Regions from separate parts of the Hydrogenophaga pseudoflava genome, predicted to be linked through region 1. Evidence: predicted binding sites of a transcription regulator. Region 1 holds the regulator's gene; each other region holds the start of a gene.

Region 1 (4,750 bases):
ACCTGGTGGACACGCTGCACGTCAAGGTGTTCAAGGCGATCCACGAAGAGCGCCAGCCGCTGACGACCGCGCCCGCCATCACCGCCTGGATCGAAAAACAGGGTGTCAACCGCGAGCAGTTTCTGGGCATCTTCAATGGCCAGGCTGCCAAGCTGGCGGAGAAGGCCGTTGGTCTGCAGGACGCCTACCAGGTGGAAGGCACGCCCGCCCTGGGCATCGCCGGCAAGTTCTATGTGGGCGGACAAGGGCCGCGCACCCTGCTGGTGGCGGACTCGCTGATTGCCGAGGCCCGCAAAGGCTGACCGGTTTCTGACCCTCTTCCCTTCGGAGCCCGCCCTGTGCGGGCTTCCTGGTTTCATGGCGGGCACAATGTGCCGGCGCAGCGGCGAAACGCTCTGGGCGCCGCTACAATGAATGCAAGATCTGTGCCCTCAAACGCCATGCACCCACACGCACCAACCCCCCGTTCCATCGCCCGGATGTTGGCCGTCATTGGCCTGATGCTGCCCCTGCTGGCGCAGGCCGAAAAGGCCGACAAGGACAAGCCCATGAACGTGGAGGCCGATGCGCTGCGCTACGAAGAGACACGCCAGACCAGCGTGTTCACAGGCAACGTGGTGATCACCAAGGGCACCATCCTGATGCGCGGTGCCAAGCTGGACGTGCGCCAGGACCCGCAAGGCAATCAGTACGGTCTGCTGCTGGGCACCCCCGAAAAGGCCGGTTTCTTCCGCCAGAAGCGGGAAGGCGTGGACGAATGGATCGAGGGCGAGGGTGATCGCATCGAATACGACAGCAAGGCGCAGACGGTGCTGTTCACCGGTCGCGCGGTGCTGCGCCGCTACCGCGGCACCCTGCTCAACGACCAGAGCGTGGGCAGCGAGATCCTCTACAACAGCCTGACCGAGGTGTTCACGGTCAAGGGTGGGGACACCAGCAAGACCGCCGCCAACCCCACCGGCCGCGTGCGCGCCATGCTCACGCCGATCCCGGAAGAGGAGAAGAACGGCCCCGCCGCCCCGGCGACCGATCCGGCCACGCTGCGTCCCAGCGGCAAGATCACCGAGCCCAAGAAGTGACGGAGACCGTCGCCAGCGCCAGTCCGTCGGGCGACATGCCGTCGCACAGCCGTCTGGAGGTCCGGGGACTCAAGAAGTCCTATGGCAGCCGCAAGGTGGTCAAGGACGTGTCCCTGTCGGTGGACAAGGGCGAGGTGGTGGGACTGCTGGGCCCCAACGGTGCCGGCAAGACCACGTCGTTCTACATGATCGTCGGCCTGCTGCGGGCCGACGGTGGCGAGATCCTGCTGGACGGTCACCGCATCGAGTCCTTGCCCATCCACCGCCGTGCCCGGCTGGGGCTGGGTTACCTGCCGCAGGAAGCCTCGATCTTCCGCAAGCTCACGGTGGCGCAGAACGTGCGCGCGGTGCTGGAGCTGCAGCAGGACGCGAACGGCCAGCCGTTGTCGGCGCGCGAGATCGATGCCCGGCTGGACGAGCTGCTCAAGGAGCTGCGCGTCGACCACCTGCGCGATTCGCCCGCGCCCGCCCTCTCGGGCGGTGAGCGCCGTCGCGTGGAGATCGCCCGCGCGCTGGCCACCCGGCCGCGGTTCATCCTGCTGGACGAGCCCTTCGCCGGCATCGACCCGATCGCGGTGCTGGAGATCCAGCACATCATCAGTTTCCTCAAGTCGCGCGGCATCGGTGTGCTGATCACCGACCACAACGTGCGCGAAACCCTGGGCATCTGCGACCACGCCTACATCATCAGCGACGGTCATGTGCTGGCCAGCGGTACCACCGCCGAGATCATTGAAAACGCCGAGGTGCGCCGCGTCTACCTGGGCGAGAACTTCCGCATGTGACGGAATGAGCCGATGAAGCAAGGTCTGTCGCTGCGGGTGTCGCAGCACCTCGCGCTGACGCCGCAACTGCAGCAGTCGATCCGCCTGTTGCAGCTGTCCACGCTGGAGATGGCTCAGGAAGTCGAGCAGATGCTCGACGAGAACCCGTTCCTGGAACGGGGCGAGGAAGTGGCCGATCGCGAAGATTTCGGCGTGCAGACCGCGGACGCGCCGGTGGTGGCCGGCGAGCAACTGGAAGAAGCGGCGCAGCCGGTGGTCGAGCTGCGCAGCGCCGAGCCGGACACCCGCACCACCCAGGCCGACAGCGCGGACAACAGCAGCGACGACGTGGAGAGCCGGCTGGACGGCGCCGCGCCGGTCGAAGAAAGCTGGGAAGGCGACGGCACCGTCGAGATGGCGCCCGACGACAGCGAATGGGGCGGCGATGCACCCGCGCGCAACAGCGGTTCCGGCGGGGACGACGACGACACCGCCACGGCCGCCGACCTGGCCCGTGTGCCGGTTAGCCTTCAGGACCAGCTGCACGAGCAGGCGCGCTGCCTGCGCCTGTCGGACGAGGACAGCGCGGCGCTGTTTTTCCTGATCGAGTCGCTCAACGACGACGGGTATCTGGAGGACAGCCTGCACGAGCTGGCGCGCGCCTGCTGGCGCCTGACCGCGGGCCGGCCGGCCGACGAAGAGCCGCGCTTCGACGAAGTCGAGGCCATTGAGCAGCGCCTGGGCATGGCCCTGCAGTGGCTGCAGCAGATGGAGCCCACGGGCGTGGGCGCGCGCGACCTGGGCGAGTGCCTGCGGCTGCAGATCATGGAGCTGCGCAACACGCCCGCCGCCCGCGCGGCGCTGGCGATCTGCGAGCAGCCGCTGGAGCTGATGGCCAAGCGCGACATCAAGCGCCTGTGTGCGGCCACCGGGCACGACGACGAGACCGTGCGCGCCGCGCTGGCGCTGATCGCCCGCCTGGAGCCCAAGCCGGGCCGGCGCTTCGTCGACGTCGAGCGCAACGTCGTGGTGCCCGACGTGATCGTCACCCGCGCCGGTCGCGGTTTCAAGGTCTCGCTCAACGCCGAGGTGATGCCGCGCCTGCGCGTGCACGATGTCTATGCCAACGCCCTGCGGGGGCGGCGCGAGGCCGGCGGCGAAGCGGGCCACGCGGCCATGCAGCAGCGGCTGCAGGAAGCGCGCTGGTTCATCAAGAACATCCAGCAGCGCTTCGACACCATCCTGCGCGTGTCCTCGGCCATCGTGGAGCGCCAGCGCAACTTCTTCATGCACGGCGAACTGGCCAAGCGCCCGCTGGTGCTGCGCGAGATCGCCGACGAGCTGGGCTTGCACGAGTCCACCATCAGCCGCGTGACCACGGCCAAGTACATGGCCACGCCGTTCGGCACCTACGAGCTCAAGTACTTTTTCGGCTCCAGCCTGGGAACGGAGACCGGCGGCAATGCGTCGAGCACGGCGGTGCGCGCCCTGCTCAAGCAGTTCATCGCGTCCGAAGAGCCGACCAAGCCGCTGTCCGACAACCAGCTCTCGGACCTGCTCAAGGAGCAGGGCATCGAGTGCGCGCGCCGCACGGTCGCGAAATACCGCGAGGCGCTGCGCATCGCGCCGGCGAACCTGAGAAAAGCGCTTTGAACCAATTGAATCTTTTCCTCCCCTGCGCCGCCGGCGTGGAGGACTACCTCGCCGCCGAAGTCACGCGCATCACGGGCGAGACCGCGGTGCAGAAGTCGCGCGCCGGTGTGGCGCTGCAGGCGTCCTGGCGCGACGCGCTCAAGCTCAACCTGCACTGCCGGCTCGCGCAGCGCGTGCTGGTGCAACTCTGGCACGGCGGCTACCGCAGCGAGAACGACCTGTACGCGGCCGCCAGTGAGGTCGCCTGGGAAATCTGGTTCACGCCGCAGCAGACGATCAAGGTCGAGGTCACGGCGCAGCACAGCCCGCTCAAGAGCCTGAACTTCGCGGCGCTCAAGATCAAGGACGCGGTCTGCGACCGCTTCCGCGACAAGCGCGGCGAGCGCCCCAGCGTCAACACCACCTGGCCCGACGTGCGGCTCTACGCCCACCTGACCACCGACACGGTGAGCCTCTACATCGACACCTCGGGCGAGCCGCTGTTCAAGCGCGGCTGGCGCGAGGACAAAGGCGACGCGCCGCTGAAGGAAACGCTGGCCGCGGCCATGATCGCCGCCACCGGCTGGAACGGCGCCGAGGCCGAATCGCTGGACGACATCGTGCCGCTGTACGACCCCTGCTGCGGCAGCGGCACGGTGGCGATCGAAGCGGCACAGATCGCGCTGCGGGTCGCTCCCGGTCTGCAGCGCCGCTTCGCGTTCGAGAAGCTGCTGCCGTTCCAGCCACACGTCTGGCACGCCCTCAAGGACGAGGCCGCGAAGCAGCGCCGCGAGTGGCCGGCCGGGCGCAAGCCCATCGTGTTCGGCAGTGACGTGGCCTTCCGCATGGTCGACTTCGCGCAGCGCAACGCCGAACGCGCGGGTGTGGCCTTCGCGATGGAGCTGCGTGGCGGTGACGCGCTGCAGCGCATGCCGCCGACCGACAAGCCCGGCGTGATGCTGCTGAACCCGCCCTATGGCGAGCGCATTGCGGCTGCCGGGGTGGCAGGGCAGAGCGCCCAGGTGCGGGCGGCCGAACGCGGTGCGCGTGCGCCCCGCACCTTCACCGTGGGTGCCAAGGCCGCTCCCGAGCCCGGCTTAGGCCGCGAGAGCGCCCAGATGGCCGATGGCAGCGACGGCAGCGATTTCTTCGCGCAGCTGGCCACGCACTGGAAGAGCCACTACGCCGGCTGGAGCGCCTGGTTGCTCACGCCCGACCTCAAGCTGCCCGGCAAGATGCGTTTCAAGGAGTCGCGCCGCGTGCCGCTGTGGAACG
Region 2 (4,750 bases), 1.8 Mb from region 1:
GCGCCGGCAACGGCGCCCGCCTGTTCAGCCGCATCGCCTATGTGCTGCAAGGCCTGGACGCCCTGCCCCTGCTGCGCCTGCGTGTGCAGACACAGGTCTGGAGCGCCGCACGCGCCACCGCCGGCTACATCCGCCTGATCAACGGCCTGCTGGCGGTGGTGTTCGAGGCCGCCGACAGCGCCTCGGACCCCGACATCTCACGCCGCCTGGTGGCCCTGTTCAACTTCATCCAGGGCAAGGAATTCGCCGGCCAGGAGCGCGCCACCGGCTCGGCCCTGTTTGCGGCGGGCTGCGCGCAGGCCGACGGCCAGCAGCGCCTGCTGCACCTGATCGACTCGCAGGAACGCTGCCTGCAGGTGTTCGCCGACTTCGCCAGCGAGCCGCTGCGCGAGGCCTGGGCCGCCGTGCAGCGGCACGACACGCAGGCCTCGCTGGAGCGGCTGCGCCGCATCCTGGCCACCTCGCTGCCCGGCGGCCCGCTGGACACCGGCCTGAGCCAGATCTGGTTCGACGCCTGCACCGCCCGCATGGACACCATGAAGACGGTGGAGGACGCGCTGGCCGCCGAGCTGGAGGCCCTGTGCCACCAGCGCCTGGCGGCCGCCACCCGCGACCTGGCCGACTTCCAGAAGTGGCAGCGCGCCGAGTCGCTGGGCGAGGACCTGCCCGAGCACGGCGACTTCTTCGACGAAGGCCAGGCCGCCCCCGCGCCGCCGGTGAACCTGGGGCACCCGGTGCAGGCCTACGGCCCGCAGGTGGAACGCTCGATCCTCGAACTGGTGCACGAACAGGCGCAGCGCCTGCAGCAGATGGGTGACGAGCTGGACATGGTCCGTGCCAGCCTGAACGAACGCAAGATCGTCGAACGCGCCAAGGGCCTGCTGATGGCACACCGCCAGCTCAGCGAGCACGAGGCGCACAAGACGCTGCGCCAGATGGCGATGAACCAGAACCGGCGCCTGGTGGACGTGGCGCAGGCGGTGCTGGCCATGGCCGAGATCCTGCCGCCGGGCCTGCGCTGAGCCGCCCTGCTGCGGCGCACAAAAGCTGTGCCGCACCACAACAGCGCACCAGTTTGAAGCCACCCCGACGGCGTCCGCCGCCCCACCGCCTCACTGAGCGTTTCAAAAAACACATACAAATCAAAAACTTACCCCAACACGGCGGCACAGAGCAACAAGCTGGCACGGTCCGTGCTGAAGGATGGACAACGGGACGTGCCAATGGCGGCACACCCTCCCGACCGTCTCAGGACACTCAGGACAACGGCGTCCATTTCTCGCCCCCGACAGGGGGGCCTGAAATGGGCGCCGTTTTGTTTTTCCGGTTTCAGCTTTTTTTGGTTTTTTTCTTCACAGGAGTTGAGCATGAACGACCACCGCGCCACGACACCCGAGACCGCCGCCGCGCCCACCGCGGACAGCGCCTCGCGCCGCGACTTCATCAAGAAGGGTGCGGCCGCCGCCACCTTCTTCTCCACCCTGGGCCACAGCGGCGTCTGGGCCGCCGGCTCCGACGCGCCGGAAAAGACCGAGGTCAAGATCGGTTTCATCCCCCTGACCGACTGCGCCAGCGTGGTGATGGCCAGCGTGCTGGGTTTCGACAAGAAGTACGGCGTGACCATCGTGCCCACCAAGGAGGCGAGCTGGGCCGGCGTGCGCGACAAGCTGGTCAACGGCGAACTGGACTTCGCCCACGTGCTCTACGGCCTGGTCTACGGCGTGCACATGGGCACGGCCGGCCCCAAGAAAGACATGGCCGTGCTGATGAGCCTGAACAACAACGGCCAGGCGATCACGCTGTCCAAGGCGCTGGCTGACAAGGGCGCGGTGGACGGCCCGTCCCTGGCCAGGTTCATGGCCGCCAACAAACGCGAGTACACCTTCGCGGGCACCTTCCCGACCGGCACCCACGCGATGTGGATGCACTACTGGCTGGCCGCCGCGGGCATCAACCCGCTGTCGGGCGCCAAGCTGATCACCGTGCCGCCGCCGCAGATGGTGGCCAACATGCGTGTGGGCAACATGGACGGCTTCTGCGTGGGCGAGCCCTGGAACCACCGCGCCATCATGGACGGCATCGGCATCACGGCCAACACCACGCAGGACCTCTGGAAAGACCACCCCGAGAAGGTGCTGGGCACCACGGCCGAGTTCACCAAGAAGTACCCCAACACCACGCGCGCCGTGATGATGGCCGTGCTCGAAGCCAGCAAGTGGATCGATGCCGGTCTGCAGAACAAGCTGAAGATGGCCGAGACCGTGGCGCAGAAGGCCTACATCAACACCGGTGTCGACGCGATCAACCAGCGCATCCTGGGCCGTTATCAGAACGGCATGGGCAAGACTTGGGACGACCCCAACCACATGAAGTTCTTCAACGACGGCAAGGTCAACTTCCCCTACCTGTCCGACGGCATGTGGTTCCTCACCCAGCACAAGCGCTGGGGCCTGATCAAGAGCCACCCCGACTACCTCGGCATCGCGAAGCAGATCAACCAGATCGAGCTCTACAAGTCCGTCGCAGGCGCCATGGGCATCAGCGTGCCCAAGGACCCGATGCGCAGCAGCAAGCTGATGGACGGCGTGGTGTGGGACGGCAAGGACCCCGCCAAGTACGCCGACGGCTTCGCCATCAAGGCCTGACCCTTTACAAGGAGCACCACCATGGTCGCAGCCGTTTTTCACATGCCGCTGGAGGCCTCGGCCCCGCCCGCCGCCAGCCCCACCTCCTCGCCCATCGCCAAAGCCATGACCGCCTCGCAAGCCAGGCCCGCCGCAGCGCCCCCCGCTCCGAAAAAGCCTGCGATCGACCTCCGCGGCTTCTGGATGGCGGTGCTGCCGCCGGTGCTGGGCCTGGCGGTGCTCGTGCTGGTGTGGCAGGCCATCGCGTCCACCTCCAACAGCGGCATACCCAAACCGGCCGAGACCTGGGCGCAGGCGGTGCAGGTGTTCTCCGACCCGTTCTACCGCAACGGCCCGAACGACCAGGGCGTGGGCTGGAACGTGCTGGCCTCGCTGCAGCGCGTGGCCATCGGCTTCGGCATGGCGGCGCTGGTGGGCATCCCGGCGGGCTTTGCCATCGGCCGCTCGGTGTTCCTCTCGCGCATGTTCAACCCGCTCATCAGCCTGCTGCGCCCGGTCTCGCCGCTGGCCTGGCTGCCCATCGGTCTGCTGGTGTTCAAGGGCGCCAACCCGGCCGCCATCTGGACCATCTTCATCTGCTCGATCTGGCCCATGGTCATCAACACCGCGGTGGGCGTGCAGCGCGTGCCGCAGGACTACATGAACGTGGCCCGCGTGCTCAACCTCAGCGAGTGGAAGATCTTCACCAAGATCCTGTTCCCCGCCGTGCTGCCCTACCTGCTGACCGGCGTGCGCCTGGCGGTGGGCACCGCCTGGCTGGTGATCGTGGCCGCCGAGATGCTGACCGGCGGCGTGGGCATCGGCTTCTGGGTCTGGGACGAGTGGAACAACCTCAACGTGTCCAGCATCATCATCGCCATCTTCGTGATCGGCATCGTCGGCCTGCTGCTGGAGTTCGCGCTCATCAAGCTGGCTTCCCTGTTTACCTATGAAGAGGTGAAGGCATGAACACCGGCGCCATGAACACGAAGTACATCGACATCCAGGGCGCAGAACAGACCTTCAAGACCAAGAAGGGCCTGTTCCCCGCGCTCAAGGACATCAACCTCTCCGTCGCCAAAGGCGAGTTCGTCGCGCTGATCGGCCACTCGGGCTGCGGCAAGTCCACGCTGCTGAACCTGATCGCCGGACTGACCACGCCCACCGGTGGCGTGCTGCTGTGCGCCGACAAGGAAATCGCAGGCCCCGGCCCCGAGCGCGCCGTGGTGTTCCAGAACCATTCGCTGCTGCCCTGGCTGACCTGCTACGAGAACATCTTCCTGGCTGTGGAGCGGGTGTTCGGCCGCACCGAAACCCGCATCCAGCTGAAGGTGCGCACCGATGCGGCGCTGGAACTGGTGGGCCTGAAGGCCGCCGCGCAGAAGCGCCCCGGCGAAATCTCGGGCGGCATGAAGCAGCGCGTGGGCATTGCCCGTGCGCTGTCGATGGAGCCCAAGGTGCTGCTGATGGACGAGCCCTTCGGCGCGCTGGACGCGCTCACCCGCGCCAAGCTGCAGGACGAGCTGCTGGAGATCGTCGGCAAAACCCACGCCACCGTGGTCATGGTCACGCACGACGTGGACGAGGCGGTGCTGCTCTCCGACAAGATCGTGATGATGACCAACGGGCCGGCCGCCACCATCGGCGAAGTGCTCGCGGTCGACCTGCCGCGCCCGCGCCACCGCGTCGCCCTCGCCGACGATCCGCAGTACCAGCAGCACCGCAAGGCCGTGATCGACTTCCTCTACACGCGCCAGGCGCACGTCGAGAAGGCAGCCTGAGCGCACGCACCCCAAGCTGGTGCATCCCGCCCGTGATTCGACGGGCACGAAGCTTGCAAGAAATCGGGCGAAGGCTGACGAAGGCCTTCCCTCTCTGCGCCACACCGCGTTCGCGGTGAACAGGCGCCTCCGCGACCGCAGCGCCCGCCCGGGTGGCCTGCGGCCGTGGTGCATCCACCCCGCCCCACTCCACAGACCACGACCATGGCCGGATTCCGCTCGTTCCTCCAAAGTGGCCACACGCCCACGCTGTTCGCCGCCTTCTTCTACCTGATGTTCTCCTTCGTCATCTGGGTGATGAACGGCGCCATGGCCCCCTTCATCAGCGAGGAGTTCAACCTCACG
Region 3 (4,750 bases), 550 kb from region 1:
AGCCTGGCCATGAGCCCGGCCGCCAGCGTCAGCGGTTTCTACCTGGCGCACCCCGAGAGCACCTATTTCAACGTCGGCCGCATCGGCGAGGACCAGGTGGCCGACCTGGCCGCGCGCAGCGGCGTGGCGGTCAGCGAGCTCAAGCGCTGGCTCGGCACCAACCTCTGACCCGGCAACGCCCGTTCGCCACGGCCGCCCGACAGCCCGTCGGTGCGCCGGGCAGCAGGGCCGGGGCTTGTGCTACAACGCCAAGCCCTTCCAGTTCCACCCTCTGATCGTCATGGCCATCGTGTGTCCTTCCTGCGGCAAGGAAAACCGGGACCAGGCCCGGTTCTGCCGGGGTTGCGCCCGCCCGCTGGACCGGCCGGGCGGGGATGCGGGTTCTGACGCTGTGGCCCGCGAGCGCGCCAACCGCGCGCTGCGCCGCGCCCGCCGGCGCAAGCGCTCGGGCCAGCGCACCGAACAACAGCCCGCCTGGTGGCGCTGGGCGGGCGCCATGACCGCGGGCGTGCTGGTGCTGGCCATCGGCTGGTGGCTCGGTGCCCACCAGTCCACGCCGGCGCCGGCCCGGGCGGCGCCCCTGGCGGCGGTTCCCGCCGCCCTGCCAGCGGCCACGCAAACGGCCAGCCCTGCGCCGTTGGCTACCAGCGGCCCATCGGCGGTTGCGGAGCCTGCGGGCGCAGAGGCCGCGACATCACCATCCACCCCAGAAGCCGCCGCCGCGGTCGACCGGCTGCGCCATTCGGTCGAGTTGCTGGAGCAGCAGGACCGGGAGCGGGCGGCCGCCCTGGAACAGCAACGCCAGAAGCTGGCACTGGAACAGAAGCGGCTGGACGACGCGCGGCGGCGGGCTGGCGCAACGCCTGCGGTGGCCAGCACCCATTCGGGTGCGTCCGAGCCCGCGCCCGTGGCGGCGCCCGCACCCGCCCAGTCCGCGCCGGTGGCGGCTGCTGCAGCGCCACCACCCCCCGCCACGCGATCGGTCGCGGGCGTCGACCAGGCGTGCGCAGGCAGCGACAACGTGTTCGCGCGCGACTTCTGCCGCATCCGCGAATGCGGCAAGGCGGTGTTTGCCAACGACCCCGTCTGCGTGCGCTTCCGCCAGATGGACGAGGCGCGGCGCCGTGAGGCCGAGTACCGCTGATCGTTCAGCCCGCGGCGCGCAGCGCCCTCCGGTACTGCACCGCCTCGGCGATGTGCGCCACCTCCACGGACTCGCTGCCGGCCAGGTCGGCGATGGTGCGCGCCACGCGCAGGGCTCGGTGGGTGCTGCGCGCGCTCCAGCCCAGACGGGCCGCTGCGGTGTGCAGGAACTTGAGCGCGGTGGGTTCGGCCATCGCATGCCGGTCCAGCGCCTGGCCCGACAGCGCCTGGTTGCTCTGGCCCTGGCGCGCCTGCGCCCGCTGCCGGGCAGCGGCCACGCGTTCGCGCACGGTGGCGCTGGGTTCGCCGGCCGGGCTGTGCAGCAGGTCGTGCGGGGGCAGGGCGGGCACCTCGATGTGCAGGTCGATGCGGTCCAGCAGCGGGCCGGAGAGGCGCCCCTGGTAACGCGCGACCTGGTCGGGCGTGTCGCGGCAGGGCTGGGTGGGGTGGCCCAGGAAGCCACAGGGGCAGGGGTTCATGGCGGCCACCAGCTGGAAACGCGCCGGGAACTCGCTCTGCATCGCCGCGCGCGAGATGCGGATGTGGCCGCTTTCCAGCGGCTCGCGCAGGGCTTCGAGGGCGGCGCGCGGGAATTCGGGCAGTTCGTCGAGGAACAGCACGCCGTGGTGGGCCAGTGAGATCTCGCCGGGCCGGGGCGGTGAGCCGCCGCCCACCAGGGCCACGGCGCTGGCGCTGTGGTGCGGTGCGCAGGTGGGTCGCAGGCCCCAGGCCTCCAGCCGGAAGCGCCCGGCCAGCGAGGCGACCGCGGCCGACTCCAGCGCCTCGGTGGTGTCCATGGGCGGCAGCAGGCCGGCGAAGCGCTGCGCCAGCATGCTCTTGCCCGAGCCGGGTGGGCCGACCATCAGCAGACTGTGCGAGCCCGCCGCGGCGATTTCCAGTGCCCGGCGCGCGCCCGCCTGGCCCTTGACGTCGGCCAGGTCGGCGTAGGTTTCGCGGGCCGATACCGGCGTGGGCGACAGACGCGCCCAGCCCGTGTCGTCGGGTGGTGCATCGCCGGTGCCCGCGGCCCCTTCGGGCAGGAACTGCGCCACCACGTCCAGCAGGTGGCGGGCCCGGCACACCTGGGCCTGCGGCACCAGCGCCGCCTCTTCGGCGCTGCCGGGCGGCAGCACCAGCCGCGTGGTCGCGCCCGCGGAACCGTCCCGGTGCAGCGCCAGGCTCATGGCCAGCGCGCCGCGCACCGGGCGCAGCTCGCCGCCCAGCGAAAGCTCGCCCGCGAACTCCCAGCCGGCCAGCTTCGCGCCGTCGATCTGGCCCGCCGCGGCCAGGATGCCCAGCGCGATCGGCAGGTCGAAGCGACCCGAGTCCTTGGGCAGATCGGCCGGCGCCAGGTTCACGGTGATGCGCTTGTTGCTGGGGAATTCAAGCCCGGCGTTGGCAATCGCCGAGCGCACGCGTTCGCGCGCTTCTTTCACTTCCGTGTCGACCAGACCCACCAGCGTGAAGCTGGGCAGACCGTTGGCCAGGTGCACCTCCACCTGGACCGGCCGCGCCTCCAGCCCGATCAGCGCGCGGCTGTGCACCAATGACAAACCCATCCGGTCCTCCATCCCTGTTTCGGTGCATGACCGGCTGGACACCGGCATGCACGTGTTTGGTGCGGCTCTATGGCCGCGGCGCGGGGATCATGTCATGCCCACGGGGTGGGTCGCAGCCCCCGTCGGGAGGACGTTTTCCCTCGGGGCGGCCGCCTCGGGAGCGGGGTGGGTGAGCAGCTGGCACGGTCCCTGCTTCTGGCTGTAAGCGATTGCATCAACCCGTGGTGTCACCCGGCCCCGCCCCGACACCGTCCCACCCTAGAAGAGGTAACACAGCATGAAAATGGTTTCCGCCATCATCAAGCCGTTCAAGCTGGACGAAGTGCGCGAAGCGCTCTCCGGCATGGGCGTGCAGGGCATCACCGTGACCGAAGTCAAGGGCTTTGGCCGCCAGAAGGGGCACACCGAGCTCTACCGCGGCGCCGAGTACGTCGTCGACTTCCTGCCCAAGGTCAAGATCGAAGCCGCCGTCGACGACGCCCTGGTCGACCGCGTGATCGAAGCCATCGAAGGCGCCGCCCGCACCGGCAAGATCGGCGACGGCAAGATCTTCGTCTCCCCCCTCGAACAGGTGGTTCGCATCCGCACCGGCGAGACCGGCAAGGAAGCCCTCTGATCCCCGCACCCGCATCAGAAAGAGCACCCAAATGAAAAAACTGATCGCTTCCCTGCTCCTGGGGGCAGGCCTTATGTTCGGCGGGTTCTCCGCCATGGCCCAGGACGCCGCCAAGCCGGCCGATGCACCGGCCGCCACCGCACCCGCCGCCGATGCCGCGGCTGCTCCCGCAGCGGCCCCTGCTGCCGACGCTGCAGCACCCGCTGCCGCCGAGGCCGCACCGGCTGCGGCAGAAGCTGCGCCCGCCGAAGCCGTGAAGGAAACGGTGGACAAGGGCGACGTGACCTGGATGATGATCGCCACCATCCTCGTGCTGCTGATGGTCGTGCCCGGCCTGGCCCTGTTCTACGGCGGCCTGGTGCGCAGCAAGAACATGCTGTCCGTGCTGATGCAGGTCATGGTCGTGTTCTCGCTGATCGCCGTGCTGTGGGCCGTCTACGGCTACAGCGTCGCCTTCGGCGGCGAGGGCCTGATCTACGGCAACTTCGACAAGCTGTTCCTCAAGGGCGTCACCACCGACTCGCTGGCGGCCACCTTCACGGCCGGCGTGATGATCCCCGAGTTCATCTTCATCGCCTTCCAGTGCACCTTCGCGGGCATCACCTGCGCGCTGATCGTCGGCTCCTTCGCCGAGCGCATCAAGTTCGGTTCCGTGCTGCTGTTCTGCGCCATCTGGTTCACCTTCAGCTACCTGCCGATCGCCCACATGGTCTGGGGCGCGGGCGGCTACCTGTTCGACAAGGGCGCGCTGGACTTCGCCGGCGGCACCGTGGTGCACATCAACGCCGCCATGGCCGGCCTGGTGGGTGCCTATGTCCTGGGCAAGCGCATCGGCTACGGCAAGGAAGCCATGGCCCCGCACAGCCTGACCCTGACCATGGTCGGCGCCTCGCTGCTGTGGGTGGGCTGGTTCGGTTTCAACGCCGGCTCCAACCTGGAAGCCAACGGTGGCACCACCCTGGCCTTCATCAACACCCTGATGGCCACCGCCGCCGCCGTGCTGGCCTGGTGCGTGGGTGAGGCCCTGGCCAAGGGCAAGGCCTCGATGCTGGGCGCCGCCTCCGGTGCCGTCTCCGGCCTGGTGGCCATCACCCCGGCCTGCGGCACCGTCGGTGTCATGGGCGCCATCATCATCGGCCTGGTCGCCGGCTTCCTGTGCCTGTGGGGCGTGACCGGCCTGAAGAAGATGCTCGGTGCCGACGACTCGCTGGACGTGTTCGGCGTGCACGGCGTCGGCGGCATCGTCGGTGCCCTGCTGACCGGCGTGTTCTCCGCCGGCTCGCTGGGCGGCGTCAAGGGCGACGACTTCTCCATCGCCAGCCAGCTGCTGATCCAGGCCGAAGGCGTGGTCATCACCATCGTGTGGTCCTCCATCGTCGCCTTCATCGCCTACAAGATCGTCGACCTGACCATGGGCCTGCGCGTGACCGAA
Region 4 (4,750 bases), 710 kb from region 1:
CCCAGCCCAGGCCGCGCGTCATGGCGGCGTAGCGTTCTTTCAGGCCGAGCTTCTTGCTCGCAACACGGGTGTCCATGCGTTGTCTCCTTCTGCGTTGTGTTCAATGCGACCAGCTGAGGGTCAGCTGGTCGTCGTCCTCGTCGATGTGGCCCGAGAGGGTGACGAGGTTGACGTGGATGGCTTGCAGGTCGTAGGGCCGGCCGGTCAGGCCCTCGATGGTTTCGCGGCGGATGGTCAGGCTGCCGGGCGCGTTGATCTTGACCAGGCCGGTCGGGTGGGTCAGCACGGCGTTCGGGTTGTCGGCCACGATGGCGTCGATCACCGGGCGGGACTCTTCGTTGTGCTGGAAAGCGATGAATACGTCGGACATGTTGTGGTCTCCTGTTCAGGTCTGGTCAGGCGGCCACGCCGGTCTTGGCCAGGCGCGCCTGCAGCTGCACGCGGGCGTCGCTGAGCACGGTCTCTCCGGTTTCGCCCAGCGCAAGGCGGGCGATGGGCGAGAGGGCGGCCTGGGCGCGGTCCATCCAGTGGCCGGCCCAGCCGCGCAGCAGGGCGCGGTTGGCGTCCGATTCGGCGCCGGCGGCCTTGATGACGGCGTCGATCCAGCGCGCGCTCTCGTCGTGCCATTCGGGCATGAAGCTGGTCAGCATCGCGACCGCGGTGCCGCCCTGCAGGGCGACGTGGTCGTCCACGAAGCCGCCGTAGATCAGCGGGTACAGCAGGCCGTCGAGCGCGAAGTTCTGCGCCACGAACAGCTCGAACGGGTCGCTGACCACGAAGCTGTCTTCCACCAGGCGGCGCAGGCCCTGCCACTCGGGCGCGTCCAGCCAGGCCTGTTTGCCGTCTTCGAGCGACTGCGGCTCGCCCAGCACCAGGCCCAGGCGGGTCAGGTACTGCGCCACGCCCAGGTTGTCCATCGCGTGGAACATGGCCGGCGCGGTGAACGCGGTGCCAAACCCGTAGGCGCAGATGGACGCGTTGTTCATGTTGGCGCCCCAGGCCGCGTGGCGCAGCGGCATCAGCACCGTCAGGGCCTTCTCGCGCACGCCGTCGGGCATCTTGCCGACCATGCCGCGCTGCTCGACGAACTGGAAGTTGGCCTCCATCGCGTCCTGCTGCTTGGCGCGGGTCATGGTCCAGGTCGCGTAATAGAACTGGCGCGGGTCCTTGAGCACGTACCAGTCGGCCAGCACGATCTTGCTGCGGCTGGCGTCGAAGAGTTCGTGGCCCGGGTCCCAGGTCGGCCGGTAGTGGAAGTTGACCATCGGCTGGGCGCCGAAGGTGGCCTCCTGGTAGCGGCTGGCGGTCTTGTCGCCGCCGATGTATTTCGCCACGTGGGCGTAGGTCTGGCGCAGCGGCGTGATCTCCCGCGCCTGCAGGTCGATGTTCATCGGTGCTTGTCTCCGTTGGAATGGTTGTTGAACGGCTCTCGGGAACTCAGGTGTCCAGACGCTGCACCCGGTTGTTGGCGCAGAAGGCCTCGAAGGCCGGGGCCGGCAGCATCAGCTCCACCGCCAGCTCCGGCCAGCCGATCGAGAACTCGAAGGCGACAAGGCCGTCGGCACGGCGCTCGATCACCCGCACGAAGCGCAGCGAGGCGTCGACGGCGGGCAGGGAGGTGTCGGTGGTCTGGGGCATGGTGCTTGGGGCGGTCGGTGCGTTGTCGGACGCGTCCCCTATCGCAGTTGGCGTGCCAGTTCGACCGGGTCGGGCCAAAAATCTCGATATTTCAGGGAAATCCCTGATGAAAAAGCCGGTGTGCAGCGCAGCATCCGGATCGCCCGGCACTCTTCGATAGCCTGTTTCTTGGGCTGTTGCGGTGCAGCACGAAGGAAAAGTCTTGATTTGATGAGGAGCTTTTGGCCACGAGTGATCAAATGATCAATTTCAGGCACTGCTTCGCCGGCTTGTCGATCTGGGGGAGCGTGGCGGAAAATATCGAGATTCCAGTCGCCGCAGAGCGACCCACCGGAGACACCTTTGGACCCCCATCTGACCTACCCGCCCGACAACGACCTGCGCCGGCTGCTGCGCTTCGAGCCGCACAGCGGCGCCATCTGGCTGGGCGAGCGGCGCATGGTGCTGCTGCACACCGCGGCGCTGACGGCGCTGCGCCACGACCTCATCACCTCGGTCGGCAAGGACCACGCGCGGCGCCTGCTCACGCGCATGGGCTATGCCTGCGGCCTGCACGATGCGGGCTTCGCGGCCAAGACGCGCGGCAAGAAGACGCTGGAAGACATGTTCCTGGTCGGGCCGCAGCTTCACATGCTCGAGGGTGCGGCCCGGGTCACGCCGGTGCGGCTGGAGATGGACGCCGCGGCCGGCCGCTTCGAGGGCGTGTTCCGCTGGGACGATTCGTGGGAGGCACACGCGCACCGCCTTCACTATGGCGTGGTCGACGAGCCGGCCTGCTGGACCCTGCTGGGCTACGCCAGCGGCTACGGCAGCGCCTTCATGGGCCGGCTGATCCTGTTCAAGGAAATCAAATGTTCGGCCTGCGGCGACGACCACTGCCTGATCGAGGGCCGCCCGATCGACGACTGGCCCGACGGTGACGCGCACCGCCAGTACTTCGAGGACGACTCGCTGCTGGAGAAGATGGCCGCGCTGAGCCAGCAGGTCGAGGCGTTGAAGAACACGCTGGAGCCGGCCGAGTCGGGTGGCATGCTGGTCGGCTCCTCGCCGGGCTTCCAGCACGCGCACGACCTGATGCGCCGCGCCGCGGCGACGCAGGTGACGGTGCTGCTGACCGGCGAGACCGGCGTGGGCAAGGAGCGCTTTGCGCGCGCACTGCACGAACACTCCGAGCGCGCCGCCGGGCCGTTCGTGGCGGTCAACTGCGCGGCGCTGCCGGCCGAGCTGATCGAGGCCGAGCTGTTCGGCGTCGAGAAGGGCGCCTTCACCGGTGCGCACGCGGCGCGGGCCGGCCGTTTCGAGCGCGCCGAAGGCGGCACGCTGTTCCTCGACGAGGTGGGCGACATGCCGCTGCCCGCGCAGGCCAAGCTGCTGCGCGTGCTGCAGGAGGGCGAGATCGAGCGCCTGGGCAGCGAGAGCGCGCGCAAGGTCAACGTGCGCCTCGTGACGGCGACCAACGTCAACCTCGAAGCAGCGGTCGAGCGCGGGCAGTTCCGGCGCGACCTGTTCTACCGCCTCAACGTCTACCCGATCTGCATTCCGCCGCTGCGCGAACGCAGCAGCGACATCGAGCCGCTGGCGCAGCACCTGCTGGCGCGCTTCACCGCGCTGCACCAGAAGCGCCTGGGCGGCTTCAGCGACCGCGCGCTGCAGGCGCTGACGCGCCACAGCTGGCCCGGCAATGTGCGCGAACTGGAGAACCTGGTCGAGCGCGGCGTGATCCTCGCGGCGCAGGGCGGCGTGATCGAGGCCGAACACCTGTTCCCCAACCAGTCCGAGCCGGCACAGGACGGCATCGACCCGCAGGGCCGGCTGGCGCGCCGTGCACCCGAGGACGAGCTGCGCCTGTGCGCGCAGGTGCTCGATGCCGGCGTGCCGATCGAGACCCTGGAGGCGCAGGTGCTGGCCCTGGCGGTCGAGCGCAGCCGCGGCAACCTGGCCGGCGCCGCGCGCCTGCTGGGCCTGAGCCGCGCGCAGCTGGCCTACCGGCTCAAACGCCAGCATCAACAGGAAGCCGATTGAGGTCATCACCATGCTGCAAGACCTGCTTCAACCCGCACACGCCGCCGGCCCCGCGCCGCGCAGCGACGAACCCGAGCCGCGCACCCTCACCGAACGCGCCTACCGCGCGCTGCGCCACGACATCGTGTGCGGCGATCTGCAGCCGGGCCAGCGCCTGCGCGTCGAGCACCTCAAGGACCACTATGGCGTGGGCGCCGGCACGCTGCGCGAGGCGCTGGCGCTGCTGGTGTCCGACGCGCTGGTCACGGTCGAAGGCCAGCGCGGCTACCGCGTCAGCGCCGTGTCGCTGGACGACCTGTGCGACCTCACCGACACGCGCGTGCGGCTGGAAACCGAGGCGCTGCGCCAGTCGATCCGGCTCGGCGACGCGGGCTGGGAGAACTCGGTGCGCGAGGCCTTTGCGCAGCTCAGCGTGGCCGAGGAGGGCGGCGCCGGCCGCGACCCGGACCAGTGGGAGCGCGCCAACCGCCACTTCCACGAAACCCTGATCGCGGGCCACAGCTCACCCTGGACGCGGCACCTGCTGGACATCCTCTACCGCCACGGCGAGCGCTACCGCCACATCGCCATCCGCATCGGCGCCACGCCGGGCTTCGACCGCGACGTGCACGCCGAGCACGAGGGCATCTTCCTGGCGGCGATGGCGCGCCAGGAGGCCCGCGCGGCGCTGGCGCTGGAAGCCCACATCCGCCTGACCTGCGACATCCTGACCCGCCAGGCCGACGCGGCGGCAGGGGGCGGATTTAAGCTGGCTTAATACGGGCGGGGGTAGTATGGCTATCCCCTTTTCCACCCGTTCCGGTCATGAACATCCCACGCTTCCGAGTCCTGCCCTTGCTCGCCCTTGCCGCAGGCGCCTGTGCCTCGCCCGCCTGGGCGGCCGACCCCGTCACCGATGCCCTGCAGAAGGCCTACGTGCCCTACCGTGCGGCCCTGTTCAAGACCAACGCCGGCCAGGCCGGCGAATCGGCCGATGCGCTGAAGCAGGCGCAACAGGCCTGGTCCCAGGTCACCCAGCTCGTGAAGTCCCAGCCTACCGTCCCGTATGCCAACGATGCGCTCATGGCGCGCACCCTGAGCGGGGTCGAGG

What was found. Region 1 encodes sigma-54, which starts transcription at its own class of promoters, with help from an activator protein. Its sites were predicted from a motif close to TGGCANGNAANCTGCTTT; they were not measured.
Region 2: a site for sigma-54 is predicted at 1,183-1,200, ahead of HPF_RS07310 (CmpA/NrtA family ABC transporter substrate-binding protein). Genes of this name have one in related genera too.
Region 3: a site for sigma-54 is predicted at 2,881-2,898, ahead of HPF_RS01100 (P-II family nitrogen regulator). Genes of this name have one in related genera too.
Region 4: a site for sigma-54 is predicted at 1,679-1,696, ahead of HPF_RS01940 (phenol hydroxylase subunit). Genes of this name have one in related genera too.

The regions. Positions count from the first base shown of each region.
Region 1 is NZ_CP037867.1:4,530,956-4,535,705, reverse strand. Features, by position in the region: gene HPF_RS21830 (thiol:disulfide interchange protein DsbA/DsbL) at 1-302, shown strand, start outside; gene lptA (lipopolysaccharide transport periplasmic protein LptA) at 480-1,079, shown strand; gene lptB (LPS export ABC transporter ATP-binding protein) at 1,115-1,864, shown strand; gene rpoN (RNA polymerase factor sigma-54) at 1,877-3,496, shown strand; gene HPF_RS21810 (THUMP domain-containing class I SAM-dependent RNA methyltransferase) at 3,493-4,750, shown strand, end outside.
Region 2 is NZ_CP037867.1:1,483,727-1,488,476, reverse strand. Features, by position in the region: gene HPF_RS07315 (nitrate regulatory protein) at 1-1,022, shown strand, start outside; gene HPF_RS07310 (CmpA/NrtA family ABC transporter substrate-binding protein) at 1,368-2,645, shown strand; gene ntrB (nitrate ABC transporter permease) at 2,667-3,593, shown strand; gene HPF_RS07300 (ABC transporter ATP-binding protein) at 3,590-4,405, shown strand; gene HPF_RS07295 (MFS transporter) at 4,610-4,750, shown strand, end outside.
Region 3 is NZ_CP037867.1:224,852-229,601, forward strand. Features, by position in the region: gene metH (methionine synthase) at 1-168, shown strand, start outside; gene HPF_RS01090 (zinc ribbon domain-containing protein) at 236-1,144, shown strand; gene HPF_RS01095 (YifB family Mg chelatase-like AAA ATPase) at 1,149-2,702, opposite strand; gene HPF_RS01100 (P-II family nitrogen regulator) at 2,980-3,318, shown strand; gene HPF_RS01105 (ammonium transporter) at 3,350-4,750, shown strand, end outside.
Region 4 is NZ_CP037867.1:384,547-389,296, forward strand. Features, by position in the region: gene HPF_RS01925 (aromatic/alkene/methane monooxygenase hydroxylase/oxygenase subunit alpha) at 1-76, opposite strand, end outside; gene HPF_RS01930 (MmoB/DmpM family protein) at 101-370, opposite strand; gene HPF_RS01935 (aromatic/alkene monooxygenase hydroxylase subunit beta) at 396-1,391, opposite strand; gene HPF_RS01940 (phenol hydroxylase subunit) at 1,438-1,638, opposite strand; gene HPF_RS01945 (sigma-54-dependent Fis family transcriptional regulator) at 1,981-3,660, shown strand; gene HPF_RS01950 (GntR family transcriptional regulator) at 3,671-4,417, shown strand; gene HPF_RS01955 (hypothetical protein) at 4,465-4,750, shown strand, end outside.